2 regions of the Mageeibacillus indolicus UPII9-5 genome follow, and region 2 is predicted to be linked to the other one. Evidence: predicted binding sites of a transcription regulator. Region 2 holds the regulator's gene; the other holds the start of a gene.
What was found. Region 2 encodes NrdR, which represses ribonucleotide reductase genes. Its sites were predicted from a motif close to CACNANATNTNGTG; they were not measured.
Positions count from the first base shown of each region.

Region 1: a site for NrdR is predicted at 8,016-8,029, ahead of nrdD (anaerobic ribonucleoside-triphosphate reductase). Genes of this name have one in related genera too.

Region 1 covers NC_013895.2:1,279,398-1,294,904, forward strand. The annotation lists gene adhE (bifunctional acetaldehyde-CoA/alcohol dehydrogenase) at 1-853, shown strand, start outside; gene thrS (threonine--tRNA ligase) at 1,259-3,199, shown strand; gene HMPREF0868_RS05640 (metal-sensing transcriptional repressor) at 3,518-3,916, shown strand; gene HMPREF0868_RS05645 (MarR family winged helix-turn-helix transcriptional regulator) at 4,013-4,498, opposite strand; gene nrdG (anaerobic ribonucleoside-triphosphate reductase activating protein) at 4,978-5,583, opposite strand; gene nrdD (anaerobic ribonucleoside-triphosphate reductase) at 5,741-7,951, opposite strand; gene HMPREF0868_RS05660 (GNAT family N-acetyltransferase) at 8,680-9,144, opposite strand; gene HMPREF0868_RS08255 (SMI1/KNR4 family protein) at 9,402-9,683, opposite strand; gene HMPREF0868_RS05665 (YfbM family protein) at 9,775-10,266, opposite strand; partial or broken gene HMPREF0868_RS08795 (helix-turn-helix domain-containing protein) at 10,300-10,419, opposite strand; gene HMPREF0868_RS08800 (hypothetical protein) at 10,429-10,677, opposite strand; gene HMPREF0868_RS05675 (hypothetical protein) at 10,794-11,081, opposite strand; gene HMPREF0868_RS08260 (SMI1/KNR4 family protein) at 11,131-11,532, opposite strand; gene HMPREF0868_RS08420 (SMI1/KNR4 family protein) at 11,567-11,788, opposite strand; gene HMPREF0868_RS05685 (hypothetical protein) at 11,828-12,133, opposite strand; gene HMPREF0868_RS05690 (hypothetical protein) at 12,286-12,594, opposite strand; gene HMPREF0868_RS05695 (hypothetical protein) at 12,664-13,272, opposite strand; gene HMPREF0868_RS05700 (ATP-binding protein) at 13,351-14,652, opposite strand; gene HMPREF0868_RS05705 (hypothetical protein) at 15,152-15,340, opposite strand; gene HMPREF0868_RS05710 (EndoU domain-containing protein) at 15,340-15,507, opposite strand, start outside.
Region 2 covers NC_013895.2:1,472,493-1,487,999, forward strand. The annotation lists gene HMPREF0868_RS06460 (phospho-sugar mutase) at 1-898, shown strand, start outside; gene HMPREF0868_RS06465 (YwiB family protein) at 1,125-1,793, opposite strand; gene HMPREF0868_RS06470 (D-alanine--D-alanine ligase family protein) at 1,825-2,940, opposite strand; gene HMPREF0868_RS06475 (ATP synthase subunit B family protein) at 2,955-3,413, opposite strand; gene coaD (pantetheine-phosphate adenylyltransferase) at 3,406-3,927, opposite strand; gene HMPREF0868_RS06485 (RsmD family RNA methyltransferase) at 3,937-4,509, opposite strand; gene recG (ATP-dependent DNA helicase RecG) at 4,511-6,667, opposite strand; gene HMPREF0868_RS06495 (endonuclease III domain-containing protein) at 6,693-7,481, opposite strand; gene HMPREF0868_RS06500 (sensor histidine kinase) at 7,468-9,300, opposite strand; gene HMPREF0868_RS06505 (response regulator transcription factor) at 9,309-10,028, opposite strand; gene nrdR (transcriptional regulator NrdR) at 10,289-10,756, opposite strand; gene ftsZ (cell division protein FtsZ) at 10,816-12,267, opposite strand; gene HMPREF0868_RS06520 (FtsQ-type POTRA domain-containing protein) at 12,529-14,637, opposite strand; gene murG (undecaprenyldiphospho-muramoylpentapeptide beta-N-acetylglucosaminyltransferase) at 14,644-15,507, opposite strand, start outside.

The sequences.
Region 1 (15,507 bases), 190 kb from region 2:
ATTGGGCAAAAAGAGCAAGCTCGTTTGTATTCCTACCACCAGCGGTACCGGCAGCGAAGTCACGCCTTTCGCCGTAATCAGTGATAAGGCCAACGGCAAAAAATATCCTCTGACCGATTATTCTTTAACCCCAACAGTCGCCATCGTCGACCCCGCGTTAGTCATGACTCTGCCAAAAACGGTAACTGCCGATACCGGTATGGATGTTCTGACCCATGCTTTGGAAGCTTATGTAAGTATCCTTGCCAGCGACTACACCGATGCGCTTGCCTTGCAGGTAATTCGTATGGTCTTCAAATACTTGCCGCGTGCTGTCCATCTCGGTGCCAAAGACGAAGAAGCACGTGAAAAGATGCACAACGCTTCAACTATGGCCGGTATGGCTTTCGCCAACGCTTTCCTCGGCATAAGCCACTCTCTCGCCCACAAAATCGGTGCGGAATTCCACGGAGTTCACGGCCGGATAAATGCCGCCCTGCTGCCTTTTGTCGTCAAGTTTAACGGAACTCAGCCTTCCAAGCCCGGTATTTGGCCGAAATACAAGTATTATGATGCCGATGAAAGATATGCTGATGTCGCTCGTATGCTAGGCTTAGAATTCAATACCAAAGAAGAGGGCGTGGCCAAGCTTGCCGAGGCCATCTACAACTTAGGCCGCGAATGTGATGTGCAGATGTCATTCCGTGAACAGGGCATAAGCAAGGATGATTGGGATGCGGCAATGGAAAAAATTGCTTATCTGGCCTATGAAGATCAATGCTCGCCGGCCAATCCGCGCACACCGATTGTCAGTGAAATGATCAAGGAAATCTTGATTCCCGCTTACGATGGTTATATGCCTTTTAACAAATAATAGTAAGTAGAAACAGTGTTAACGGTGTGTCGAAATACGGCACGCCGTTTTCATTTTCACATTCATGGCAGCGCAAGAGCCTTATATTAGTTAAAATAAATGAGAAGCAAGCGTGGCCAAATTGATCGGTCATTGACAAAAAACTTCAAACACTAGATAATAAGAGACAAGCGTTGACGGAACGAGTACGCAGACAAGTAAGCTACAGAGAGGAAACGTTGCTGAGAGTTTCCGCTTGCTCCTGCCGAAAACCACTCCCGAGCCGACTGCGATGAACAGTCCGTAATCCGGCGACAACGGAACTTAAGAGTTAAAAATCAAGGTGGAACCGTGTACCAATTATGGGCACCCTTGACAGCATCGAGCTGTCCGGGTGCTTTTTTGTGGACAGCGGAAGGAGAAATTATGCAAATAACACTTAAAGACGGCTCAAAAATTGAATTTGAGCAACCGATGAGCATTGCCGAAATCGCCCGGCATCTGAGTGAAGGTCTGGCCCGAGTGGCCTGTGCCGGAGAAGTTGACGGCGAGCTGAAAGATCTGCGTTACGTAATTGATCACGACGTTCACCTCAACATTTTGACCTTCGACGATGAAGGCGGCCGGCACGCGTTTCGCCACACTGCCTCGCACATTCTGGCCCAGGCCGTGAAACGACTTTATCCAGATACCAAATTGGCCATCGGGCCGGCGATTGAAAACGGTTTCTATTATGATTTTGACCGTGATCATCCTTTCAACGATGAAGAACTCCGCGCTTTAGAAGCAGAAATGAAAAAAATCGTCAAAGAAAATTTGCCGATAAAGTCGTTTCTTTTGCCTCGCGATGAAGCGATAGCATTAATGGAAAAGCGCGGTGAACCGTATAAAGTGGAGCTGATTAACGACCTGCCGGCTGATGCCGCCCTGAGTTTCTATGAACAAGGCGAATTCGTTGATCTTTGCGCCGGCCCCCACTTAGCTTCCACCAAACCGGTTAAGGCTTTCAAACTTACTTCCATCGCCGGGGCCTATTGGCGCGGCAGCGAAAAGAACAAAATGCTGACACGCATATACGGTACCGCTTTCCCCAAACAAGCTGATTTGGATGACTACCTTGCGAAACTGGAAGAGGCTAAACGACGTGATCACCGCAAACTTGGCAAAGAAATGAATCTTTTCATGTTTTCAGAGGAGGGTCCTGGTTTCCCCTTCTTCCTGCCTAACGGCATGATTTTGAAAAACACGTTACTTGATTACTGGCGCGAAGTGCATCGCCGCGAGGACTATCGCGAAATTTCCACGCCGATTATGCTAAATCGCCATCTTTGGGAAACTTCTGGCCACTGGTTCCATTATCGCGACAACATGTACACTACGGTAATTGATGACGAGGATTTTGCCATCAAGCCGATGAATTGCCCCGGTTCCATGTTGACCTTTAAGAGCACCATCCACTCTTACCGTGATTTGCCATTGCGACTCGCAGAGCTTGGTTTGGTTCATCGGCATGAAAAATCCGGTGTCTTGCACGGCTTAATGCGGGTTCGTGCCTTTACGCAGGATGATGCGCACATATTTATGACCCCAGATCAAATTCGTGATGAAATAAAACGTGTTGTGCGATTGATTGATGAAGTTTATCACCATTTCAATTTTAAATATCATATCGAATTGTCAACCAGACCGGAAGACAGCATGGGAACGGACGAAGAGTGGAATATGGCGACGGAAGCTTTGCGCTTAGCAGTCGAAGACTTAAAAATTCCTTACGTCATCAATGAGGGCGACGGTGCTTTCTACGGACCGAAACTGGATTTCCATTTGGAAGATTCCTTGGGCAGAACTTGGCAATGCGGCACGATTCAACTCGACTTCCAATTGCCTCAACGCTTTGAAGCAGAATATATCGGGCCGGACGGCAACCGTCATCGTCCAATCGTTATTCACCGCGTCGTTCTTGGTTCAATCGAACGTTTCATTGGTATCCTTATTGAACATTTGGCCGGCAAATTCCCGACTTGGCTGGCACCGGTGCAAGTACGTATTTTGTCCATCTCGGATAATCAAAACAGCTATTGTTCCGAACTTTTGGCTGAACTGAAAAATGCCGGTATTCGCGCTGAATTCGATGATCGCAATGAAAAAATCGGTTTCAAAGTTCGGGCGGCGCAAGTGGAAAAAATTCCTTATATGCTGATTATCGGTGATCAAGAGATGAATGAGCACCGAGTTTCCTTACGCTTGCGCGACCGCCAGGAAAATATTCAGCTTCCGACAGCTGAGTTCATATCGAAGGTCGTGGCTGAAATTGCCGACCGCCGTATGACCTCTTCTTTCTTACCAGAACAGCCCGAAAAGGCCTAAGTTAAGACCCGGTGAAGGCCTAAGTGCTTCGGATATCCGAAGTGAGCGGATATCCAGAGATACGAAGTGGACGGATGGGCGGTGGGATGATTAATCGCAACCCAATCAAACGCTCCACATTCAAACTTACAAATTACAGTAACAGAGCCGGCTCAACCGCCGGCTCTTGCTGTATATTGGACTTTTGACCTCCCGATCTTGCACCGATTATGCTATTCTGATTTTGATTAATTAGGCAGCAATACGCCGCAGCCGAAAAAATGAAGTATAATGAAATCCCTCACCCAGATAAATAATACTGATGACGGAGGTAGTACAATGATCCTCAAAAGTAGTATTCATACGAACTTCGGCAAATTACATTTAAAACCGATCAATCTGAAGCGACTCCACAGCTTGCAGTCCCGACCTAAGACCTCCGCCCCGCGTGCGCATTCTCATCATCACACCCACTCTCCGGAACATCTTAAGGCCGTGCAAAACCGCCTAGCGCGTATAGCCGGCCATGTTAAAGCAGTACAAAACATGGTAGCCGAAGATCGCGATTGTCCGGAAATCCTCATCCAGCTCTCAGCTATAAAATCCGCCATAAACGGGGTGTGCGAAATTATCCTGCAAGAACACATCAACCATTGCGTGATCGAAGCTGTAAAAGCAGATGATACAGAGGCCATTAACGAACTCAGCAAGGCCATCCGTCAGCTGCTGAGCAAATAGAAACCACAATATAAAAGCCTTGCCATCCCCAATGATGACAAGGCTTTTGTAAACTTCATATAATGGCTAATCGGTGATACAAATTGTCAAGCCAAATCAGCTACGTTCTTCAATCTCTTTCATGCCTGCCAATAATTTATACAACAAATCATAGAGCATTTTGGCATCTGTTGAAGTCATGGACAAGCAAGCACCAACCTTTTCCGGAATAATCTCGGCCTCTTTTTTGAAATTACGGCCCTGCTCGGTCAGGCTGATAATTACAATACGCTCGTCAACTGTGCTACGTTCCCGCTTAATCCAACCAGCGGCGGCCATTTTTTTCAGCACCGGTGTCAAAGTACCGGTATCAAGATGCAAACGGCGGCACAATTCGCCAACCGGTTGACCGTCTTTTTCCCACAATACCAGAAAAACCAGGTACTGTGTATACGTAAGGCCGTAAGGTTTAAGGACAGGTGAATAAATATTGGTTATCTGTCTAGCCGCAGCATAAAGTGGGAAGCAAAGCTGGCTGTCCAGTTTCAGCATATCCATGCCTTCTGATTTCTCTACCTTTTGCGAAGTTTCTTCTCTTTTCATCGTTACCACTCCTAATATTTACTCTGCAAAATCCTGTAATTAACCCGCAAATCCTAAAAACCGCTAAAATAATCCGACAAATATAAGTTGATTGTCAACAAGGTCATCATTACGGTAATCACATAATAGAAAGCCGTTGAGTATTATCTTATTATCGCCGCGTTCATTTTAACGCAAGTTCTTAATCATTTGCAATTAAATTACAGCATTTTTTGCATATATGTATATAGATTTTATAGTTATTATCGAATTTGTCAACCAGTTTATACGGTAATTGTGCCAATTTAATTATTTTTTCCAAAAAAATTTATAATTGAGAGCGTAAACTGAAGTTTTTGATAAAATTTCATCTTATATTTATTTCTCTAAAACAACAAATATATTCAGTTCATTTTTAGCAATCGGAGCTGTTAAACAAGTGAGGGGTCGAAAGATTGAATATGTATGCAAGTTAGGGCTACAAGATTGGAGCCGTTATGTCAATTGTCGGTCTGCATACGCGCCCACAAAACAGGCCGCCCGGCAGCGATTGAGGCCGGTACATCAATAATACGCTGATTTTCACTGCCACGAAATTGTAACTGCAAGTTTTTTTGGCTCAATATAAAACGTCCGTCAACAAGTACGTCTACTTCCTGCAAAAGCACCCACTTATCCCCTTGTGCCGCCTGCAATTCTTCCCAAGTGTAGCCACTCCACGCCCAAATATCCTTAGTATGGCCGAAGTGTTGCCGCACTGCCCGTGCCAAGGACAAACAAACGCCGGTATTTAAAAACGGCTCACCGCCCAACAAGGTTAAGCCTTGGCAGTAAGGCGCCGCCAGATCGGCAAGTATTTTTTGTTCCAATTCCCGGGTATAGGGAAAACCGGCGGAAAAGTCTTGAATTGAGGCATTGTAGCAGCCCGGGCAGGCAAAGAGACAGCCGCTCACATACAGAGAACAACGTACTCCCTCACCATCAACAAAATTATACGGCTTATAATCAGCCACCCGATTTTGACTGTAAGCCGCTGATGTCCAGCTTAGCGGGGAATTTTTGCCGCCATTTCCTGGTTCCGTCGCCCCGTTTACTTGTCTTGCCAAAATTTCACCCCCAGTTACCCACGCTGTTTTCCCGCAGTCTTTGCCTATAGTAATTATATTCAAATGATTACTGATAGATAATAGCAATAAATGATTACAGGTAGCATGAACACGTGCTACCTGTATTAAATTCACTCGGTCAGATTTGCGGTTTTGCCTATTTAAATTCCAACGTCCGGCGATCATTCATGTTCATGTGTTTGACCCGGGCCGAGATCTCTTTGTGCCGCCCGTGTACCATCGGACGGGCCTGCGGATTTCCGAGATAACCACAAGTCCGCTTAACCACATCACACGTCCTCGGATCCGTGTTGCCACAATTGGGACATTTGAATCCATTTTCAGTTGGTTCAAAGTCGCCGTCAAAACCGCATGCATAGCAATGGTCAATCGGCGTGTTCGTACCCAAATAGCCGATGCGGTCATAAGCAAAATCCCACACTGCCTCCAATGCTTTAGGATTTTGGCGCAACACCGGGTATTCACAATAGTGTATAAATCCACCTGAAGCATACGGAGGATAGTCCTTTTCAAAATCCAATTTTTCAAAAGGCGTCGGATTTTTGCGCACATCATAATGAAAACTGTTGGTATAATAATCTTTATCCGTGATATCCTTCACACTACCAAATTTTTCCTTATCCAATCTACAGAACCGGTCAGTCAGGCTTTCGCTAGGCGTCGAATAAATGCTGAAATAATAGCCATATTCTTTGGACCAAGCCAAAGTTTTTTCTTTCATGCGCCGCATAATTTCCAGGGTAAATTCTTTGGCTTCCGGATTGTGTTCCCACGCTCCGCCGTAAAATACTGTAGCGACCTCATACAGACCAATGTAGCCTAGTGATACCGTCGCCCTGCAATTGCGGAAAAGTTCGTCGACCGAATCTTCTCTTTTCAGTCGCTTGCCGAAAGCACCGTGCATATACAAAATCGGGGCATTGCCAGGCGTAGCCTCTTTCACTCGTTTGATGCGATAAAGCAAAGCATCTTTGCAAATTTCCAGGCGCGCTGCAAATATATCCCAGAACACTTTTTTATCACCCTGCGATTCCATGGCGATACGGGGCAAGTTTAAGGTAACCACGCCCAAATTCATCCGGCCGGCGTTGACTTCTTTGCCATTCTCATCTTTCCACCCTTGCAAAAACGAGCGGCAGCCCATCGGTACTTTAAAACTCCCGGTAATGCGCACAACCTGATCGTAGCTCACTACATCGGGATACATTCGCTTGGTCGCACATTCCAGTGCCAGCTGCTTGATATCGTAGTTCGGGTCACCAGGATCAAGGTTGACACCACGGCGCAAAGTAAAAATAAGTTTCGGGAAGATTGCCGTGCGCTTTTCTTTGCCGATACCGGCAATCCGTACCCGCAAAATAGACTGCTGAATATTTCTCTCAATCCAACCTGTCCCGAGACCAAAACCTATGGTCGTAAAGGGGGTCTGCCCTTGGGAAGAATACAAGGTGTTTATTTCATACTCTAACGACTGCATTGCATCATATATGTCTTTTTGCGTTTTTTTGCGCGCAAAAGCAATCTGTTTTTCCTCCCCTTCAATCCATTCACGTGCATCGGCCAGATGCTTTTGATAGTTAATTTCCGCATAGGGAGCCAAAACTTCATCAATGCGGTCACCGGAGCAGCCGCCATATTGACTCGAGGCCACATTGGCAATAATCTGGGCCATTTGAGCGGTAGCGGTCTGAATCGAACGTGGACTGTCAACGTCGGCGTTGCCAATTTTAAAACCTTCCTTGAACATGCCGGCAAAATCGATCAGGCAGCAGTTAGTCATCGGGGAATATGGATGATAATCCAAATCATGATAGTGGATTTCTCCCTTGAGGTGAGCATTTGCCACATGCTGCGGCAACATCTTTAAGCCCATCGTTCTGGCCACCGTTCCGGCCGTCAAATCACGTTTGGTGTTGAAAACTTCGCTGTCCTTATTCGCGTTTTCATTCACTACCGTCTGATCTTTCTGCAGCAATTTTTGAATCGTATAGTTGATATCTGTCGCTTTGGCACGATCAATATCCCGCTGCGAACGGTAACGAATATAGGCAGTTGCCAATTCGACTTCATGTTCTTCGAGCAAGAAATGCTCAACTATATTCTGGATCTCATAAATTTTAATATCCTGATGAAAACGATCGGCAATCTCGCAATTGATGATCTGAACCAACTGGCTGAGCCGCTCCAAGCGTTCATCGGTAGGTATTCCATTGGTTTCGGTTTCCGCCTTAATCAAGGCCTGTAGGATCTTTTCATCGTTAAAAGCGACCTTGCGTCCATCACGCTTTATCACCTTGAGGTCAAAATTTTTATATAAATTTTTGGGATAATTTTCACTTGGTGTCACTTTGTCTCCTCCTTGCTACCTGAGTTATTGTATACCTTTGATTGTGGATATTCAAGTCAGCCTCCACCATATATTGTGTTTTATTACATTTAAGTTACAGTCAAAGCCGTCTTTCAGCCTTAATTAACACGGGGTAAAATATAATATCTTTTTGAGCTTGCCTGCTTTCAAGCACTTTAGTCGAGATGTAATGACAACCACTCAACCCAGTCGGGTTTTTGGTGTCAAATTTTTTAACATTTCAACATATCCTTGCGCCCCCGCGTTTAGTAAAAAAAATAATATATTGCTACAATTGAAGCATGTAGCAATAAGACAGTTGTAATCTATAATATCAATATTTTTAGTCATAAAAGGTAAAATCTGACGGTATTTATTAAGAATTTCAAGAAAACAATGCCTACCCTAGATTTCTGATATGTACCCCCTTTACTGGTTTTCTCCGGTAAAGAGGGTACATATCATTCTCTCTAAAGTAGGCACTGTTTTTAAGTGGATTTTTAATTTAGTTGCTAATTGTATGAAATAGAATTTGTAGTTTTTTTCTCACTGGCCGTCTATTCATAAGCAGTCAAACATCTTTTTTGTTTTAACATCCAAACTCTTTAGATGACCTAGCTATTCCTGAACGATAGCACTTTCACAATCCATCTGTTTTTCTCCTTAAACCGGAATTTGTTCAGCAACCTAAGGTTGTGTATCCTGCAATTTCTTACTCCACAACCTTTTCAAATCTTATTAACCAGCTTTCTTTTGAATACACTGCAACCATTACTTTCACCAAGAAATTCAAAATCATTTTTCATCGCAATTCGTTTAGAGATTTTCTGGTTCGGGTCACACTCAATAATCAAGTTTTTCCCTATCTTTGAACTACGCTTTATAAAGGCTTTTGTTAACTCATCGGCATATCCTTTCCCCCAATCTCTCTTATTGAGTACCCAACCAAGTTCGAAGGAGTCGTTGTCATACTCATGGAATATTACATATCCGATAAACTTCTGATTAAAATCTTCTACCGCATGGATCAAAGGAGGCTCAATCAGTGCGGCACTATTTAAAAAATTTGCTGATTTTTCCCATGAAAAAGGCGGTTCTATAAATTCCATGACATCTTCATCTGAAAGTAGATTATAGAGTTCCGTTAGATCATTATTGGTAAATTTTCTTATCTTTAATCGTTCAGTAATCATGCAGTCCTTCCCGTTTCCGTCGTTTTCTTGCATTCTATGAGATATCACTACCACCGTCTCCACATGCAACGATTCGTCTGTATGAATGAAACTCCAGATGTCTGTTTTAGGAAACTTGTCAAGTATACCTTTTAACGATAGAACAAGGCTATCGTTAAAAGGTTTGAGCTGGCTTAGGAACGGGGATTTACTAACACCTTTATTTCTTCTTAATTTCTTTCGGTGCGAACTTGTCGGAATTTCCGACAGGTTGCATTTTATTCAAGTTCTTCCTCTGATATTAGCATCCCTATAAATTCTTCAAAATTATTTGCAAGGACTTGAACTTCATAATCATATTCTTGAAAACAAACGGATAATTTGGGTTCTCCATCTTTTCCACATTCACGATAATCTAAATAGATCATATCATGTCCACCAGATTCTGTATCTGCAATAATAATTCCTATATCTCGTGGATATTCCCATTCATTAAAGCAAAATTCATTCCCAAATTTTCCAAATAAAGACTTGTGCTTGTTACCCCCTATTCCAAAAATCCTTTAAATCACTATTTTCAAACATTGTTAGTTCCTCTTCTTAGGTCGCTCGGCTGGCTTTGCTATTTCCGCAACAGTTGAAATTGTACAGTTAATAGATTGACACTAAAACGGCGCTCTCTTGTGCTGCCATTTTCTCATAAAATTTTTTCAACCTTTCAAATGAGGTTCTTAAATAATCTTTAATTGCATCTGCTTCATCTTCGTATTCCCAAATATTAGGGTAAATATCGTTTTGGCGAAACGCACTCATATCAAATTTATCAATATATGTTTCAAAATCAAGCTCTTGCAATGCCTTTGCAATTTCTTTCACTCTATCAGTTTTCGTTCCGGATATAAATTCTTCGATTTCTTCCCCGGAAATATTAAACTGTCCTACAATCGCTTCGCTGATTAAATTATCTTCAATCGGTTCGCCGGCAGATTTTCCTGTCAGCAAAAAATGAAGTGCGTCCCACGTTTTATCTATATCACAAATTTCTAAGTTCACATTTTCCTGTGCGTCTTCCACATCATCAAGACACATAAATTTTTCCAATTCAATGTCAGTAGTTGACTGATAATTTGCAATCATTCCCATTTATTTTTCCTCCATATTTTACTTTATTGTTCTTTACTTCCGCCCTCGCTGGGGTTTTGGATTTTTCAGTAAATCCGACTTCTGTGCAATCTTTTTCGCCCACTTCTTTTCTTCCTCGGACAGCTTCTTCAAATTCAATTTTCCAGCTCTACAATCCGGGATTTATTTGCGATGAGATTGCATTCTTTCTATATCTTCTGCATATTCTAAAAGCTTAACAATTAGTGGATTATCAAACTCCCATTGATCAATTATATATCTTGGATAAGAAAGTACATATGTAGGATCTTTTTCTAATTGCTTAAGTTCAAGTAAAATTTGTTTAAGATTATTAATTCTCCATTCATCCAAATCCATCATGTTATTTTTTATCTCATTTTGTACAAGTTCCTGTATTTCTTTATTTTTCATTAAGTCCTCTAAATTTAAATTTTTATAACCCAATAGTCTCTTAATCCTCGTATCTAAATTTATAATATCCCATTTGGTATATTTAATTCTTCATAACACCTAATCAATTTATCAAACTATTCATCTCTATAATTTAAAATAATACTATCGAAAATTAAACCAAAATCATCAGAAACATAGGCTGCTAAATCGTCTGAATTTGAGTTCTCATACGCTATTAAATAAGCCGATTCTCTGATATTCGTATTGTCAGTTATTTTTACACTATTTTTTAATACTTTAATTTCATCAAATACTCTTATCCATTCGCCATCAAAGGTTGTGTTTTCTCTTCCAGTCAGGACCTCATCAAGATTAAGATTTTCATAATTTATTTTTCTTAAATTATTTATCAACTGTTCCATTTTAATACCTATACTCAAATTCTAATTTGATCCTATACTATCTATTTAACTAACGCATAAGTTCAAGCCACTTTTTTGCATTTTCACAAGTGCTGTCAATAGGTGTTGTATGATTGTTTGTAAACACTTCCCACTGCCAATCCTCTCCTCCGACACAGCCTAATTTCGTGTATTCTTCAAGAAATTCTGCAAAAGAATTTGCCATTACATAACCATGTAAGTCGCTCCCATCGTGACTTAAGTAGACTACTTTCCCATAAGACTCTTTTTCTAAATCTATAGCTAATAAATCACCATTGTCAAGCTCCTGAAATACCAGCTTATTGTGAAAAATCTTGTCATACGGATTATCATAATTAGGATAGCAAATATCTACCAAACCTTTTCTACTTTCTTCAAAAATGGGAATTAAATCTATTCCAAAATGCAAATTACCCGCAGAAATTTCCACCAACTCACTCGGTAATGGTAGTATTTCTTTTCCTTCAATATAAGTATCCCCAAAAAACTCTAGATGTGATGAAATTTCTTTTCAATGCCTGTCTAAATTCTATTGGTAGACTGTAACCTAATTCTTCTTCAAGCTTTAGAATATCTTCTTCTTTTGCAACATCTTTGCAAACAATTTCTTCTGTAAATCCACCTAATTCTTTTACTCTGTTTCTAAAGAAGTTTAATCTATCTAATATCTCATTTTTATTGTACATAATGTATCTCCTACAAATTATAATTTGTTAATCAATATATTATGCCAGTAAATATTTATCAATAAGTTCTCCCAAAACATTTGTGTTTATAATTTCATCATTTAATAAATCGTCATATTCATTTTCTAATTCACCTTGCCGCTCCATAATCCAATCTATATGTTCCTTTGAACAAGCATAATTTTGACGGATAAAATAGTACTCAGCTAAAAGGCAATGTGCTTGAACAAGCGATACAATATCGTCATTCGTTTCAATAACCTTTTTCATGCTACAAACAGCACCATCTATATCACCCTTTTTTAACTGCATAAAGGCTTTATTTATATATAATTCAGATTTCATATTTTTCCCATTGTAAACCAATATTTCTTTTCCCACTTTATCGGTTGCCGAAATCTTAACTTTAGTATTATCAGTATATGAAAAGTCAAATTCTCTAACCGGCAAGATAATTGAAATTATATTCTCCTCTTTGAAAGATTTTACAAAACTTATTATTTCTTTATTAGATTATCATAAAATGCTTTATAGGTTTTTTGTGAAAGTAGATTTTCGTCTTGTAAACATGTGATAAACTTTTCTGTTGCGCTCATATCCTCCGCACAATCTATATTATCCGCAAGCAAAACCAAAGCTTTTATAGCCAAAGCATTATTATCCTCCCTAAGACACTTTTCAATTAGAATTTTTAATTGAACTACTAACTCATCAAATATTTTCGAGTTATCTATGGCATCTTGCATCTTTTCGTACTCACTTGTACTTAAATCTTTAAGTCTTTGTTCTATTTTTTTAAGTATCATATAAGAATCCATCATTCTATCTCTACAAACTAAGATTATAAATTAAACTTCCCAATCATGAAAAAGCGTCTACTTTATTCTTTTTATCATATCTAAATAAAATTTCTTACCACCATCATTATTAGCTAAATCATGCTTTGTTTGTAAAAAAGAAATTACTTCTTTTTTGTATTCTTCAGGGACACTTTGAATATTTTGATTAATAATATATACCAAATTTTGATGTGCAATTTTTTTTGGTGTCATTTTTTGCATACTCATAAAGTATTTCCATTTATCAGGGTAATATTCAAAATTTTTTAAGCGCGGTAAATAGTTAGAAACATAACCTGCAAGTCCTTTTTTATAAGCATTTGATAAAATAAAATTATAAATTTCAGTGGTTTCTTCAAGTTGGTATCTTAGTATCATATTTCCCAAAATAGATATGATATTCAATAGTATTTTTTCATTATCTGAATAATTAAGTGCTATCTGTAAAAGTTCCTCAGCAAATTTGTCATCTTTGAAATACGGAGAATAGTATAATGACATTTCATCTCTAGGTGTTTTTTCAAATAACTTTAGAATATTAACTACTTCTGTTTCTGTTTTCATTTTCCAGTTTTTAATCTCTACTTGAAGTAATCGAATATCATTTATTTTTTTCTTTATCTTGAATGGAATATTTTCACTCATGACTCCCTCTTTTGTATAAATTCAAATTTATTCAAATATTGTAAATACGCATTTTTATTAAATTTAATATTGCTATTTTTATAAATCCAATGCAGCTTCATCTAAAAGAAAGTCCTCTACACCAATATATAAAATACCATCATCATCATATCTTGGCACAATATTATTTCTAACTATAACAACCTTTTTAAAGGAATCTCCGGTTCTCCTCAAAGATTCTGTTTCTTGTATTTGCTTTTCTTTTGTATCAACATTAAGTGCCGATTGAATATAATATCTGTTACTTCCCCTATTTATAACAAAGTCGACTTCTAAGTTCTTTCTGACAGTTTTTTTACTCTCATCTTTATAGTTGTATTCCACAACACCAACGTCTACATTTAATCCCCTCATTCGAAGTTCATTATATATTACATTCTCCATGATATGTGATTGCTCATTCTGCCTGAAATTTAACCTTGCATTTCTAAGTCCAATATCTGAAAAATAGTATTTGTACGGAGATGATATATATTTTTTCCCTTTCACATCATATCTTCTGGCTTTCTCAATTAAAAAAGCATCTATAAAATAATCTAGGTAAGTGCTTACTGTAAACTGAGATATCTTTATATTTTTTTCTGATATAAAAGTATTAGCTAATTTTGTCGGATTAGATAAAGAGCCAATAGATGAAGATATAATATCTAGCAAATCATCCAATATAGATGTGTCTTTTAAGATTTTATTACGCTCTATTACATCTTTAATATAGGTACTTGTAAAAATATTCTTCAAATACTCACTCTTTTTTTCATGGCTTTTAAGCTGTACAGACATTGGCATTCCGCCATATAGACAATACTCGTCAAAAGCCTTTCTTTTATCCCCTTCATAACATGAATAAAACTCTGCAAATGAAAATGGGTATACCCTTATTTCATCACCACGATCTCGAAATTGCGTCAATACATCTGATGAAAGCATTTTGGAATTACTGCCTGTAATATACACATCTACATTCGGTATTTTCATTAATCCTAGTACCAAATCGACAAATGTAATTTTTGAATAACTTCCTTCCAAATATGGATTGGGAATTTCTTCTACAAACTGAATCTCATCAATAAAAATATAGTGCTTAATTCCATTATCTTCAATTTTACCTCTTAAAAAGCTATCCAGCTCGATTGGATTCCTGTACTTAATATTCTGTAGACTGTCAAGGGCAATCATTATCATTTGATTTTCACTTACTCCACAGGAAAGTAGGTGCTTTTTGTATAATTCAAATAAAAGATATGATTTCCCACACCTTCTAATGCCTGTAATAATCTTTACTCTTCCATTATCTTTTTTATCTATAAGTTGGTTTAAGTATCTTGGTCTTTGTACTTCCATCTACACACCTCATTTAAAACTATGTTGTAAATACGCATTTTAATTAAATCCATTTATAGTATTATAACATCCTTCAGTAAAGACTTTAATGCGCACTTTTAAAATAAATGCGTATTTACAACTTTTATTAAACCAGCGTTAAAATCTATCAAACTCCTCTTGTCCTGCCACCTGCTTATACTTAAGCCTATCTCTATGTTAGGCATGGATCTTACAACCGCTGTTACATTTTTTTACGCCAGACTGTACGAGAACAAGCTATCCCATTTGAAATCAAACGTGATGTCTTTAACGCTGAAACCATTGCTGCATTAGTAGAGTATAGTGAAATGAAAGCAAATCCTGAAAAATATAAACGCTATTCTTCTTTTTCTGATGCAATGTCCGAGGTGTTAAATGCTTGAAGTAGTGCTATCCAATCGGTTTAAAAAAGACTTAAAACTGGCACAAAAACAAGGCTTTGACTTGAATCTTCTAAATGAAGTTGTTGATATCCTTCTTAGACATCAGTAGCCTCAAGAAAATCCTCGGCGCACTCTATACAAAAATCTACGTGATATCTCTTAGCCTCTTCAGGAAATTTTGCCATCAAGCTTTTATAACATTCAACTATTTCTCTGCCATAATCATATTCATCATGCGTTTCATTGCGCTTTTTAATTACCTCTTTAAATCTTTGTACATCCATTATTTATTACCTCTTTTCTTGAACTGTTGATTTGAATCAGGAAATAATGTGCCGATTTGACCGTGTGTTCGTATAACTCCCACACGCACTCCTTTCCAATTACCAAATACAATAACCCTATCTCTCATATGTTTGTTTCCTTTTAAGTTAGCAACATGTTCTCCTGC
Region 2 (15,507 bases):
AGCGAAAGAAAAAGCGGATCTGGCCTTGGCAACCGATCCCGACGCTGATCGTCTAGCTGTGGTCATTCCGGATAACGCCGGAGAATATCACCAGCTTACCGGCAACCAAACGGCCGCTTTTTTGGCTGATTACTGGCTTTCTTTCCTCAAAAACAACCATAAATTGCCGGCCAATGCCGCCATCGTAAAGTCCATCGTCACAGCTGATCTCGGCCGATCAATTGCCGCAACTTTCGGGGTCCATTTGGAAGAATCTTTGACCGGATTTAAAGATATTTGTGGTAAAATACGTGAATTTCAGGCCAATTCCACTTATGAGTATGTTATGGGGTATGAAGAAAGCATCGGCTACGCCCTAGGTCGGAATGTTTTGGACAAAGACGGTTGCTCGGCTGCCTATATTTTTGCGCATGCCGCAGCCTCTTACAAAGCTCAAGGGCTCAGCTTATGGGATGCTTGGGAAGGAATTTGTCGCAAGTACGGCTATTTGGGCGAAACCACCCTTAATATTGTCCGTGAGGGGCAAATTGGGAAAAAGTTCATGGCCTACGTCATGGATCACTTCCGTTTGGAGGCACCTCTCACTTTAGCGGGCAGCAAATTAGACTATTTTGAAGATTTTCTTTCGTCTTACCGCGGCAAAATTACCTATGACGGCATCACTCGCAGCATTATTAAAACTGGGGTTATCAATTTACGTTCATCCAATGTTATGCGATATCATTTTGCTGATGGGAACTGGTATGCCCTGCGCCCGTCCGGTACGGAGCCAAAACTAAAAGTTTATTTATATGCCTCGGCAGATTCGCAAGCGGCAGCTGATGCCAAGGTAAAAGTTATGACCGATGAAGTTCAGGCTGTAATTGACGCTCTTGAAGCCAAATTCAAAGCGGAGTAGGGAGTAGACCACGAGTGTAAAATTGTTCAGGAATATGGACACGTAAACGTCTATTATGCTTTAAATCTGAGGACAGAATCAGAGGGCGCAATCAGAGGGCGGCGGGCTCAGCAGTTCGTCGCCTTCTGCCGTTATTGCCCACAACTTTGAAAATACTTTTTGATAATTCTATATATGAAAGAGGCTTTGAAAAAATCTCCGTAACGTCGTCTTGGCAGAGATTTCTTTAACGGCTCCTAAAAATTAAACGATATTCGATACTACACGTAAATATTGTGCCAACGTCCGAACCGGCCTGATCCGCCAATTCATAGACCACTTTCAGCTTGCCGCCCTTTTCGTCCATCGAAAAATCCACCTGATGGGTAAAATAATCAAGCTCCAAGCTGCCGTATTCGGTATTTACAGTCAAAACCTGATTAGGCGCGGCCATATCAAATACAAATTCCATAGCGTTATGCGGGCGTCGTTGCAAAATTATGCGGTGACCAGATGAGGACGAATCTGTGATGTTGTGGGATAATTCGTGGGAACGTTCACCGGATATAAGGGGCAGCTTAATTCGCCAAGTTGCCGTTTGTCCCGGCTGAACCGTATCTGAACGACAGTAAGCGGATCCACATCTGTGGAGAGAATCATCCTCAATATAGCTTAGTTCGAGATAATTGGATACTATCGACAAAACACCGCGATAAATTTTTCGCTCCGGCCTGCCCCCTGCCGCCTGCTGCGTCCAAACCAAACGCACCTGCCATGAACCGCCAGAAAGTTCCGGCCACGCATTAGGTAGACTCGCCTGTGTCGAAGGCTCTATGCCAACAGCGTTCTTCGCACCCTGGGCTTTATCTGCCCCCTCCGCCTCATACACTTTTTCTGCTTCCCTTGCCTTCGCCATAGCCGCTCCCACCTGCCCGCGCTCCGAATGGTCAGATAGTTTCAACTCGCCGCCCGGCCTGATGCTCGGCAATAGCCAAACGACAAAGCTGATCAACCAACGCCGGCAAATTTATCCCGGCTTTTGCCCATGCCTGCGGATACAGACTTGTAGCTGTGAAACCGGGCAAAGAATTGATTTCATTCAAGTACAACGCCCCACTGCAACGGTCGAGGAAAAAGTCGACTCTGGCCATTCCCTTACAACCCAATACTTTGTAGGCCTTTTGTGCCAAATTTAAAATTCGCTCCGCCAAATCAGTCGGGAGATCCGCAGGCAAGGCCAAGGACGAAGCTCCAGCCGCAAAATATTTCGTCTCATAATCATAAAAAGCCACGTCCGCCTGCATCAAAATTTCGCCGACCATCGGCGCTTGCGGCTGCAAATTACCCAAAACCGCGACTTCAAGTTCTCGCGCCGGAATATATTGCTCCAAAAGGATTTCACGATCAAACTTGCTCACTTCACCAAGTGCGGCAACCAACTCAGAACGATTTCCCGCCTTAAAAGTACCGACAGACGAGCCACCCGAAGCCGGTTTCAAAAAAATTGGATAGGTCAAAACCTTTTCCACGGCGGCGGAAGTTTCCGGCAAGCCTATGCTGTCTTTAGCTAAGTCGTCACGAGTAACCACGTAATATGGCACCACCGGCAATTTATTTGCCGCCCAAATTTGTTTGGCAAAAATTTTGTTCATGCCTAAAGCCGAAGCCAACACGCCGGAGCCAACATAAGGAATATCTGTCATGTTTAAAAATCCTTGTAATGTTCCATCTTCACAATTGATACCATGAACGGCCGGGAAAATCACCTCGGGATTTTTGCCGAAAAAGTAGGTAAAAAAACGCCGCGGATTAAATACTTCCTTAATTTTCAGGCCTCGCGCGTGCTTTTTGTGCCACGCTTTATAAGCCGCCTGCTCCCAACCCTCCGTAAGTAGCACCTCCGGTTCGACCAGCAACGGCAACCAATCCCCCGCTTTGGTAATGCCCAGCGGCAACACATCATATTTAAGTTCTTTTAAAGCATTGATAACGTAAAAAGCGGAACGACACGAAACTAAGTGTTCCGTTGAAACGCCGCCGAAAATTACTGCAACTGTATTCATTATATCTCCGGTAATTATTGTATTCCCTGTTTATCTTTTTGAATTTGTAACAAAGCGTCCGTCAAACTGCGCTCAACATTTCCCACCAAATCTTCCGCATAATTATAGGCCTTTTCTCGGATATCTGCCGCCTCAGCCTCAGCAGAGGACAAAATCTTGTCGCGAATCTCTTCCGCCTGTTTAATAATCGCACTTTCGTCCAACATGCGCACACCACGTTCATGCGAATCTTCAATAATTCGTTTCCCTTCCTGCTTGGCACTTTCAATTATTTCTTCGCCTTTTTTGATGATCCATTTGGCATTTTTTAGCTCACCCGGCAGGTTGGTGGTAATCAATTCCAAAGTATGCAAAAAATATTCCCGATCGATGATGCAGTTTTGGGACAAAAGTATGCCGCGGGCATTCTCGACCCTTCCCTTCAGCTCTTCAAGATAATCTACAACATCCATCTTATTGCGCTCTTTACCCACGTCGGCCACCCTCTAATTTCCCTTTCCTGACACAACATTTTGACCGCACCACCGCTTGAATCTGCGCCGGCACCATACCACTTATATCACCACTGTAAGCAGCTACTTCCCGCACTATTGACGAACTGGTAAAAGCCAAATCAGGTCGGCAGCTGAGCAAAATCGACTCAAACTCCGGCCAAAGCAACCGGTTGGCCGCCGCCATTTCCGCCTCAAAGCGGAAATCCGACTCGCTTCGTAAGCCACGGACTATTGCCTTGGCCCCTTTTTCACGCATGAAATTGACCAGCAGCCCGTCATAGGGAATTACTTTTATTTTATCCCGATCCGCCTCGGAATCAATACAGGCTTGCACCATCGCACACCGCTCCGCCAAAGTAAACAACGGATTTTTTTGATAATTGGTCAGGACAGCCACAATCAGCCGATCGCACAGTCCTGCCGCCCGGCGGGCTATGTCCAGATGTCCGTTGGTAAACGGGTCGAAAGTGCCGGGGTAAACTAAGGTTCGCATGTATCGCTCCTACGTAGAGATAATATTTTTCATATAGAATACTACCATTGCTGAGCCGTAGTGACAATGTTTAAACAATTGCAAATCAGTTACAACTTTGTCCAATTCTGTTTCCTTACCGCCTTCAACCGCCAAAATTCCGCCCGGCGACAAAATCGAGCTCAAAACGGCGGCGTTTTTTTGCCAAAATGTCGCCAAGTCCGCATACGGCGGATCCATGAGAATAAGGTCGAATTTTTCGCTTCGCACCGCTGCCTGATTCAAAAAGCCGGCGACTGAAGTTGTATATATATCAGCAAGTTCCGTTAAATGTGTCTTTTGCAAATTGATTATCTGAGCTTGGCGGGCCTCGTTTGAACGGTCAACCAAGGTGGCCCGTGCTGCGCCGCGACTCAACGCCTCAATGGCCAGTTGGCCGCTGCCGGCAAACAAATCCAATACATGCAGGCCAGCGAAACTGAGCCGCGCCTGTAAAACATTAAAAATTCCTTCTTTGGTTTTGTCGGCACTGGGGCGGGTCGTGCGGCCTTTCGGGCAAACCAGTTGTATGCTTCGTGCCATTCCGGAAATTACTCGCGGCATGTTATATTCCTCCACCGGTAAAAATTTCGCCTAAGCGTTCAGTAAGAGCCTGCTGATAAAGCGCAAAATTTTTCTCGTGTCGTCCGTCGTCTTCAGCCAAAATTTGCTGTACCTCGCGGCCGGCTCGCGCCAAAATACCTGCATCCTCATATAGATTGGCCAACTTGAACTCCGGCAGTCCGTGTTGTCGCACGCCAAAAAAGTCGCCGGGGCCACGCAAACGCAAATCAGCTTCCGCCAGTTGATAACCATCATTACTGTGGCACATCTGAACCAACCGCTCGCGCGCCGTACCCTGTTGCCGATCACTATGCAAAAGGCAATAAGACTGCAATTTTCCCCGTCCGACGCGGCCGCGTAGCTGGTGCAATTGAGCTAAGCCAAAACGTTCCGCATTCATTACCAATAAAACAGTGGCGTTTGGATTATCAACACCTACTTCAACAACGGTCGTACTGACCAAAATATTGATCTTTCCGTTTTTAAAATCGGCCATGACCGTCTGTTTTTCATTTTCCTTCATCGCTCCGTGCAAAAGTCCGATCGTAAATTCAGGGAAAACTTTATTTTTTAGCTCTTCCCCCAGTTCCGTCGCGGCAAAGCTTTCACTATGTCCGGTGTCGGCTTTTAACGGACAAATCACATAGGCTTGTTGTCCCAGGCGTAATAATTTATGGATTAAAGCGTAAGCTCGCTCCAGATCTGCGCTCCCCACCGTATAAGTCTTGATCGGCAAACGTCCCGGTGGCAACTCATCTATAATTGAAATTGACAAATCGCCGTATAAAACCAGTGCCAAAGAGCGGGGAATCGGCGTTGCAGACATTACCAAAACATGGGGTCTTTGCTCGTCCTGCCGCTTGATCATGGCCAACCGCTGGTTAACCCCGAAACGGTGCTGTTCATCGGTAACAACAAGACCGGGATGCAACATTTGCAAATTGTCATTCAAAATCGCCTGAGTGCCTATAAGCAAATCTATTTCTCCCGTACTTAAAGCTTGGGTTATTTGACGTTTAGCCGCCCCCTTTGTTTTTCCGGTCAACAGGGCGACCTTTATGCCGTAAGGGGTCAACAAGCTGCTGATATTATTGTAATGCTGTTCAGCCAAAATTCCGGTAGGAGCCATCAAAAGTCCTTGGTAGCCGGCCAAAACGGTGCGATACAAAGCTAACGCGGCAACAATTGTTTTGCCTGAACCGACATCACCCTGAACCAGCCGGTCCATCGGAATCCCGACAGCCAGATCTGTGCTGATGTCTTGTAAGGCGGCGATCTGGGCTTTAGTTAATCGATAAGGTAAAGCGTTCACTACCGCCTGATACTTCGTCTCGGCCGTTTTATCCAGATTGATTATCGGGGCGGTTTGCCCGTTTAGGCGACGTTTTTTCAACAATTGCAAGCCAAGTTGCATGAAAAAGAGTTCTTCAAAAACAAGGCGTTCGCGAGCAATTGTATAATCTTCAAGGCAAGTCGGGAAATGAATATGTTCCACTGCGTATACATAGGTCGTTAAATGCTGTCGCTGCCTCATTTTTAAGGGCAAATAGTCTTCGCGCTCAAGTTGCTCGCGCATGGCGGTCAGGCATTGACGGATTAAATTGCGTAATACACCTTGCGTCAAGCCGGCGGTGAGTGGGTAAACCGGGCGGATGAAGGTATTGGCCAGAGCCGAGGGTTTGATGGTGTTTAAAGGGGCTTCGGCAAGTTCCGGCACGGGAGTAAAAGCGGGATTTTGCAAGGATAGCGGACGGTTTTTGCTGATTGTCCCGTGAAACAAATATACTTTATCTATATCAAGTTGTGTTTCCAAATATGGTTGATTAAACCAGATCACGCCAAGTTGGTCGCTAGCATCGGCCAGACCAACGCGCAAATAAGATAGTTTGCCTTTGTATTGTAGGTGAGGCATGGTTATGCACCGTGCCAAAACCGTAACTTCCTGTTCAGGTTCGATGTCGGCCAAGGTAGACAAAGTCGCCCAGTCTTCATATCGGCGCGGCCAATAGTTCAGCAAATCACGACAAGTATTAATGTTTAACCTGGCCATAAGTGCAGCTCGTTTGGCTGAAACACCGGCGAGTTGGGTGACTGACCCGACCGGGTCAATCTTGCGGTTCGCGGTAATGGCCTCAGGGGCTGAATTTGTTGGTTTCATTTGTAACCTCCAGCTTTGGCGGCAGTCAATCGTTACTTAGTTTAAGATTATATGCACATAAATCGTTCAAGAAACAATTTTGACAGGCCGGCCGCCGCGCCGAACAAATTTTTCTGCCATGTTCCACCATGTAATGCCCCCAACCTATCCAATGCGATTTCGGCAAAATTTTTCGCAAATCCTTTTCAACTTTGACCGGATCTTTTGCCGTCGTAAAGCCAAGGAGGCGACTCAAGCGGCCGCAATGTGTATCGACAACTATCGCCGGTTGGCCGAACACTTCACCCAAAATGAGATTGGCAATTTTGCGTCCAACGCCGGGAAGGCTGAGCAATTCAGCCTCAGTTTGCGGAACACAGCCGGCAAAATCACTTTCCAGCTTTACCGCCGCACCGAAAATCGCTTTTGCTTTATTATGGAACAATCCACAACTGCTGATATATGGTTCAATGGCTGCCGGGGTGGCGGCGGCAAAATCGCGTGGCGTAGGGAAAGCGGCAAATAAACCCGGGGTTACCAGATTGACTCTAGCATCTGTACATTGAGCGGCCAAAATTGCGGCAACCAGCAATTGCCAAGCATCGTCTTTGGCATCTAGGGTGCATTCCGTCTTGCCGTAAACGGCGACCAACCGCTCCCAAACCGCAGCCGCTCGTTGTTTAAGCACGGCTATATCAAGGGCAGGAGCCATCTCACCTGTCATTTTGGCGTTTTTTACCGCAGAGGTTGTGCCAACCGGCTCCGGCTCAACGCCTCTTGTTTCCTCATCCACTCTTGCAGGTATAGTTACGCATGCCACTTTATTGCTTTTCATCAGGCTCAACTTTCTCCGTATTCCTACAGGCGTCCTGAACGGGAATATCCTTATCCCCAGGTTTTGTGGTCTCGTTTTTCTCCGGAGCAGAAACTGTTTCACCCGGCTTTACGGCATCTTCACTTTCCTCTGAGGCTGACACCGCTTCACCCGCTTGCAAATCACCTTGAGCTGTGCCTTTGCCGACTTCGGTCAAAAGCGGAAAATCAAAAGCATCAGTAGAGAACCCATCGTGCCGGCTGAAAAAGAGACGTCTGGAGGTTTTAGCCTTATCGTCTTTGATATGCTGCTGATCGCCGGCCGCCGGCAAAGTAAATACAAATTTCGCGCCACCCAGATCATTGCTTTGCGTCACATAAATTTGCTGCCCATGCTTGGCCAATATTTTCCTACAAATATATAAACCTAACCCACTGCCTTCCCGATTACCACGTGATTTGTCCAGCTTATAGAAACGAGCGAAGACCTGATTACGCTTATCCGGCGGAACACCCGGGCCAGAATCCTCAACGGTGCAAGTAACGAACATCGCACCTTCCGGATAGGCCGTGCTGACACGCACAAGATCATTGTTACGACAAAATTTCGTTGCATTGGAAATGAGATTATACACAACTCGACTTATCTGCTCCACATCGCCGGTCACAAACAACGGGGCTTCATTTTTACCTTCAAGCTGCATCTCAACTGAGAGATTTTTTTCTCGCAACTGATTTTCCAAAGAATTGATCGTCCTGACAAACACCGCATTAATATCAAAGTCGTTGAAATTGTTTGAGACACTATTTTCAATTAAAACTTCCTGATTCATATCTGCGAGCAGATTTTTGAGCCGCAAAGCTTCCTGCTGAATTATACGCAAATATTTCTCCTGCCGCCCGTACGGAATGGTGCCGTCCAAAATACCTTCGGTAAAGCCGATAATTGATGTCAACGGCGTTTTCATATCATGAGAAATACAGCTTATCATATCGCGCTGTTCACCGCTTACCGCTTCCAGTCTGGCGACCATGGCATTAAAAGTTAGCATGAGTTTCATCACGTCATCGCCTTCGCTCCCGGCGTTATCTAGCGTATCAAATGTATCCATATCGCTGTAACATACCCGAACCGAATAATCACCCAACATCACTTTGTTAGCCGCGTCGACCAAGGCCTCCAACGGCAGGGTCAGATAATTCATCAAAATCAAGGTCAAAGCGACTGAAATAATTAACGCCACCAGAAAAGCTATGCCAAAGCCATTGGTCAAAAACCAGTGTAAATTATATTGATCGAGCGAAGGCAAATGCACCTGCAAAATCGCCTGGGCTGTTGAAGTATCGTGATCATTGCTAACCGGCAACATAGCCGTAATCCATTCCAGCCCTTTGCTACTGAACAATTTCGTGTACTCGCTGTTTTGCAGCACTACACCATCCCTAGATGAAATATTGCTTCCGATATATTTGTCCGGCAATTGATACAAACCGCCCCCAAGATTCTGACAGTTTGCGATGACTTTAGTCGGCAGTTCTGAAGCATGAATAATAATACCGTCAGATCGCACCAGCCAAATAATTGCATGCGATGATTTGGCCAGCAAATCAATGCGGTCATTCAAGGTCAACCGGCTAGTGTTCTCGCTATAGACCTTCTCAATTTCATCACGTAAGGTCGTAGCTAAAGTATATACACGGCTGCTCTGGAGACGACTGACACGATCATTCATGATGCCGTAATAAACAAAGCTCAAAATACCGAAAGCCACCATCACTGATGCGAAGGCGGCCAAAGCGGTGCTCTTATATATAGAATGTCGTCTACCTTTCTTAGCCAAGTATCGTCCTACTCTCCAGTAACTTCAAATTTATAGCCTACACCCCAGACCGTTTTAATATCCCAGCTCGGATGTTCCCCAATATCATCAATCTTTTCCCGCACACGTTTAATATGTACATCTACCGTGCGAGATTCGCCATAGAAATCATAGCCCCAGACCTGCCCTAAAAGTTGTTCCCGGTTAAAAACACGGTTTGGATGGCTTGCGAGAAAATATAATAATTCAAGTTCTTTAGGCGGCATGTCGATACGCGTGCCGTGGAAAGTTACCGTGTAACTACTCTTGTCAATTACGAGGTCTTTGTGCGTAATTTGTTCGGCCGGGTGGTCATCATTGTCAATAGCCTTAGCTTCGGGACAAGCTGCTTCAGTACGGCGCAACACGGTCTTAGCCCGCACCACCAGTTCTTTTGGGTCAAAAGGTTTAGAGATATAGTCATCCGCGCCTAATTCTAATCCGACAATCTTGTCCAAAGTGTCGCCGCGGGCTGTCAACATCAAAATGGGGACATTGGAGGTTTTGCGAATTTCCCGACATACTTCATAGCCGTCTTTTCCCGGCAACATCAAGTCCAGAATAACAACGTTAGGATTGTATTTGTCAATCTCCTCCAACGCCATTTCACCATCGTTTACCGTCTTTACCTGAAAGCCGTCTTTTTCAAAATACAACTGTACAAGTTCGCAAATATTGCGATCATCATCTACTACTAAAACCTTTTTCATCTGCTAAACTCTCCTTCTGAGCTGCCGATTATATAATCTATATGGCCTGTGTCTTAAATCTATAAAGCTTGTGTCCATCTGCATACGCACTTTAATGCAACTTATAGAATTATAATAACTATGTACATTATAACAGATTAAGACGGCATATTTAGCCTGAACTTGTGTATTTTAAGTAACAATTGAACGAATTTTGTCTTGCCCGGCCCGAACTGTGCGCTCTGCAACCTGAATTTATAGTTCTTTCGGAAGACAAACTGTCATTCCTTAGTTCCGTCATCCGGGCGCAATGCTTTGAGTTCACGCAAAAATGAATCCACATCCTCAAACCGACGGTATACTGAAGCGAAACGGACGTAGGCAACTTCATCCAACTGACGTAATTCCTGCAAAACCAATTCGCCTATTTCTTCTGAGCGTATCTCTTTGCAAAGCTTATTGCGCGGTACTGCCTCAATTCGGCTGACTATCTGATCTAATTCTTCCGAAGTTACCGGCCTTTTTTCGAAAGAACGCAACAGGCCACGGGTCAATTTTTCGCGCGAAAAAGGCTCACGAGTACCGTCTTTCTTGATCACCAACAATGGAGTACTTTCAATCTTTTCATATGTAGTGTACCGACGATTGCAGCTCAGGCATTCGCGGCGGCGCCGAATCGCTGCACCATCTTCGGCAGGGCGTGAATCAATAACTCGGTCTTCGTCATGAGAACAAAACGGACAACGCATAAACTTCTCCGGGAATCCTAATAAGGCACGGATTTCGCCGTGCCTTGTATTTAATTTATTTATTCCAAATTATCGTCGTTTTCATTAAACAACCACGGCAAAATACCGCCCTTGCGTGGGCCAGAATCACGGGAAGACGGTCTTGGTGTTCTTCTGTCCGGCATATTTCCCTGCGGTCTTGCCCAACCGGTGGAATTGCTACTGTACGGGCGATTCAGCACGCCGCGCGGTTGTTCATTCTCCGGCACTAAAGGGGTGTAGGTTGAATGCGTTCCGACATTCGGCTCAAGATTTGTTCTGCCAAGGTCGGGCGTGACTGGTCTTTGCGGCATAGTCCGCGAAGTGCCGGCGTTATTGGTTCCTGCCGCGTTTTCACGGTTCAAGGAGCCGAGAAAATTGTTTGAATTTTCACCGGAGCGGGCGTTTGCCGTGCCGCCGCGCATAAAGTCCGCCATTCCGGTTCTCACCGGGCCGCGCTCAGGGGTTATCCGGTCAAAACCGGAAGCGATTACTGTGATCATAACTTCGTCATCGCCGAGGGCATCACTCTGGGCAGTTCCGAGAATGATTTCCGCATCAGGGGCTGCCGCATCTTTAATCAGATTGGCGGCCATTTGCAGTTCTTTCATCTTAAAGTTGCCGGCCAGATTAATGATAACTCGGTGCGCACCGTCAATCGTCGTATCCAGTAACGGGCTGTGGATTGCCCGGTCTACCGCGACACTGGCGCGATTTTCGCCGCTACCACGACCGATACCCATGTGGCAGATGCCAGCATCCAAAAGTACGCGTCTCACATCGGCCATATCCAAGTTGATAACGCCGGGGACCGTGATCAGATCTGAAATTCCAGCCACGCCGTAAGTTAAAACTTCATCGGCATGGGCAAAAGCATCAGATACAGTCATATCGCCGTTATCCATATCCAGCAGTTTATCATTAGGAACTATCAGCAGAGCGTCAACATTTTTTTCCAGTTCTTGTATACCGTTGATTGCGTTGCGTTCACGCACCGCCCCTTCAAAAGTAAAGGGTTTAGAAACAACGCCGACAGTCAAAATGCCCATTTGGCGAGCAATACCGGCAACTACCGGGGCAGCACCCGTACCGGTTCCGCCGCCCATACCGGCTGTAACAAAAACCATGTCGGAGTCTTGAACCAAGCCTGCCAGTTCATCGCGTGATTCATTGGCGGCCATAGCTCCTTTCTCCGGATCCGCCCCCGCGCCTAAACCGCGGGTCACTTTCTCGCCAATTTTTAATCTGGTTTCCGCGCTATTCAGAGCTAGAGCCTGGGCATCAGTGTTAATCGCAATAAATTCCACGCCTTGTACTCCGGACATGATCATCCGTTGAACAGCGTTACAACCGCCGCCACCTACACCTACTACCTTTATTTTCGCCAAGCCTTCAATTGCCGGCGAATCATAGCCATTTACATATACACTCTCAGGTGCAACATACACTTTATTTTCTTTTTTTTGTTCAGCCAACGGAAACTCCCCTTTCATCGGCCTTCGCCATAAGTCCTTTTATTCTACCGCATCAGTGCGGGGGTTACAAGTTTTTTCGTTCCTATGTTACAATTATATTACAAATTCATCTCATTTTCCATTCATTTTGTAATATTAGGTCTGCGAACTTGAAATGGCCGGAGTTACACGCGCGAGCTAAAGTCATGGCGTTGCCGGATTCATTGGGGGAAGTGCAGTGTGGTTGTAGCCGTAAACAGCAGCGAGTCGGAGCCGGATTTTGCTCGCACAAACGCATTTTTAATTAAAGCCGCCGTTGCCGCCGGTATAGACGGTTGGATTAGTGAAATCATTGTCCGGGAAAGTTACAGCCGGCATTTTTTTGTGGTTTTGCGGCTTATTCCTGGAGGGGTCGGAAGAAGATGATGGGTTGTTATCGTCATAGCCATCGGTTTGGCTGTCAGTTTTGGCCGGAATGCGCTCACCTGTTGTAGAGTCGTTTTCAGCAGTTGTTCCCGAACTTGACTTGGTATTGGTATCCGAGCCGTTCGCCGCGCTGTTATCCGCCCCGTTTTCCGTTGAAACGGCAGACTTGTTTTCCGAGTCCCCTTTTCCGGCTTTATGATCCGGATCGGCCGATTTGTATTCCGGGGTGTTGGACAATATGTCTTGCGTCAGATCTGATTTAACTGAAAAATGTTCAGCTGGAATATAAATTTTTTGTTTGCCGCTTAAGTCTAGCAGTCCTTTGCCTAGGCGTTCGAAAACGCCCATTTTTACCGCCGAGCGCAACCAATAAATATTGGCCTGTATGTTGGTTACGTCACCCAATTTAACTTCCATTTCGCGGCCGTTATTTAACCTAATCGTAATATAATGGGTTTCTGCATTGATAGGGCGCAAAGATTTCAGCCGAGAAAAAAAGTTCCACTTGTCCTGTGCTTCGTCATCAGAATCGATTATATTGCTCATGATTAAAATGGAATTGGTAATTGCCGCACGCAAATTACTATTTATCGGCTTGCCAACTTCTACCTGTGATTCGCTTACCCCGACAATGAGTGGCACTTTTTCGGGAGCTTTTTCGTCAATCCGCAAAACAACACCTTCGCTGTCCACGACGACCACATAGCCGGGCAATTGTAGATAAGCAACACCGATTCTCTCTTTGACAACGAAGCGGAGTTTGCCGGGAAATGATGGTCTGATTTCGACACTTTCGATTCCGGGCAGCAGGCGTTTAATATTGTTTTCCGCGGTGCTGTACCTTAGTCTCAGCCAACCTTCCAAATTGCCACCTAAGCCGGTGAAAAGGTGTTGGTTAAGGTGCAAGCCGCTGACGGCCAATATTTTTTTGACATCTATATAACGGGCACCTGTAATTGTTATTTGTTTTACATAAAACTGCGGTAAAAGTGAAATGGCGGCCAGCACAAAGGCGATAATGCCGTAAACTGCGAGTCGTTTGGCTATGTATTGGCCATAACGTATGGTCCATACGTGCAAGCGGCGGGGCAAAAAACGCTTGTGACGTTTACTGCTTTCTTTCTGGGTCGCTTGGGCTAGTCGCATTTGGTGGGCTTGAAATGGGCTTAGCTCTTCTTTGGTTTTTGCCGGGCGGGGCTGTTCAGTGGCGACGGTTGCGCCCGGGGCATTGGTTGCGCCCGGGACATTGGCTGCGCTCGGCGCATTGGTTGCGCCCGGGACATTGGCTGCGCCCGGGACATTGGCTGCGCTCGGCGCATTGGCTGCGCCCGGGGTGGCGACGGTTGCGCCCGGGGCATTGGTTGCGCCCGGGACATTGGCTGCGCCCGGGACATTGGCTGCGCTCGGCGCATTGGCTGCGCCCGGGGTGGCGACGGTTGCGCCCGGGGCATTGGCTGCGCCCGGGGCATTGGCTGCGCCCGGGACATTGGCTGCGCTCGGCGCATTGGCTGCGCCCGGGACATTGGCTGCGCTCGGCGCATTGGCTGCGCCCGGGCCATTGGCTGCGCACGGGGCATTGGCTGCGCCCGGGACATTGGCTGCGCTCGGCGCATTGGCTGCGCCCGGGGTGGCGGTCGGGTAAACTGAGACTTTTCTAACCGGACTCTCAGTCGTCGGCATGCTATGCAAATTATAGGAGCCTTGCGTAGCGTATGACGGCGTGGTCGGAAGTCCGGTCACATTCCGGCGTACGGGTTGCGCCTGCGACACCGCTGAAGCAGTTGAAGTGGCTGAAGAAGCTGAAACGCTTGTTGGATAATTTGTGGGGTAACCGGAAGTTTCTCTTTCCATACCATCATTAGCCGGGGTGCCTGACAGACCGACTCTCGCCGTGCGCAAAGAATCGCTGTTCATAACAGGCGCTTGCGAAACGGCTTCCAGAGATCCGGTGGCATCTTTTTTAACTTGCGGTTTTTTCTTCATATCAGATTATTTTAGCATAGTTTTAAAAATAATTTCGACAATCTCAGCCGCGGCCGGCCGATTGGCTAAGGACTCCGCTGCTGTACTGCGTTCATCCCAAGCCGATGCGTTTTGGACAAAATCCGTCAAAACTTCCTGCATAGTCGAGGCGTTCCAGTCTTTATCCGCATACATAAGTGCCGCTCCGCCGTGAACGAGGGCTTGGGCATTGTAGGTTTGATGGTCACCAGCAGCATATGGATAGGGAATCAAAACCGATGGTTTGCCCATAGCGGCTAATTCAGCACAGGTAACAGCTCCAGCCCGACCAATTATCAAGTCGGCTGCAGCCATATACGTAGGCATATTATTCAAATAGGGTTCAATTCGTAAAAACGGCATGTCCGGCCAATCCTGCACCATACGTTTGGCGGCCTCGTAGCGACGACTGCCGGTAGCCAAAATTATATATGGGCCTTTATATGTCGTAGTTTGTGCCTTTTCCGCGGTCACAACGCTGTCCTGCTGTTTCGCCCACTCCAACGCCGCCAGATTCAAGCTTCTGGCTCCAAGGCTACCACCGCTAATCAAAATAATCGGCCGATCAAGCGGCAGCTCCAATTCTCGTCGAGCACCTAATTTAGCGACTGCTGTTCCCAACGAAAAAAATTCCGGGCGTACCGGATTTCCGGTTACAAAAATTTGTCCCTTAGTTCTAAAATAGCGTTCAGCCGCCGCAAAGCCCAAACACACCGCCGCCGCATGGTAAGCCGTGAGCCGATTACTGCGGCCAGGATAAGCGTTTTGCTCATGGACAAGATACGGTACTTTCAGCTTGTGGGCAGCTCCCAGCATGGGCGCGCAAACATATCCTCCTGTGCCGATGACAGC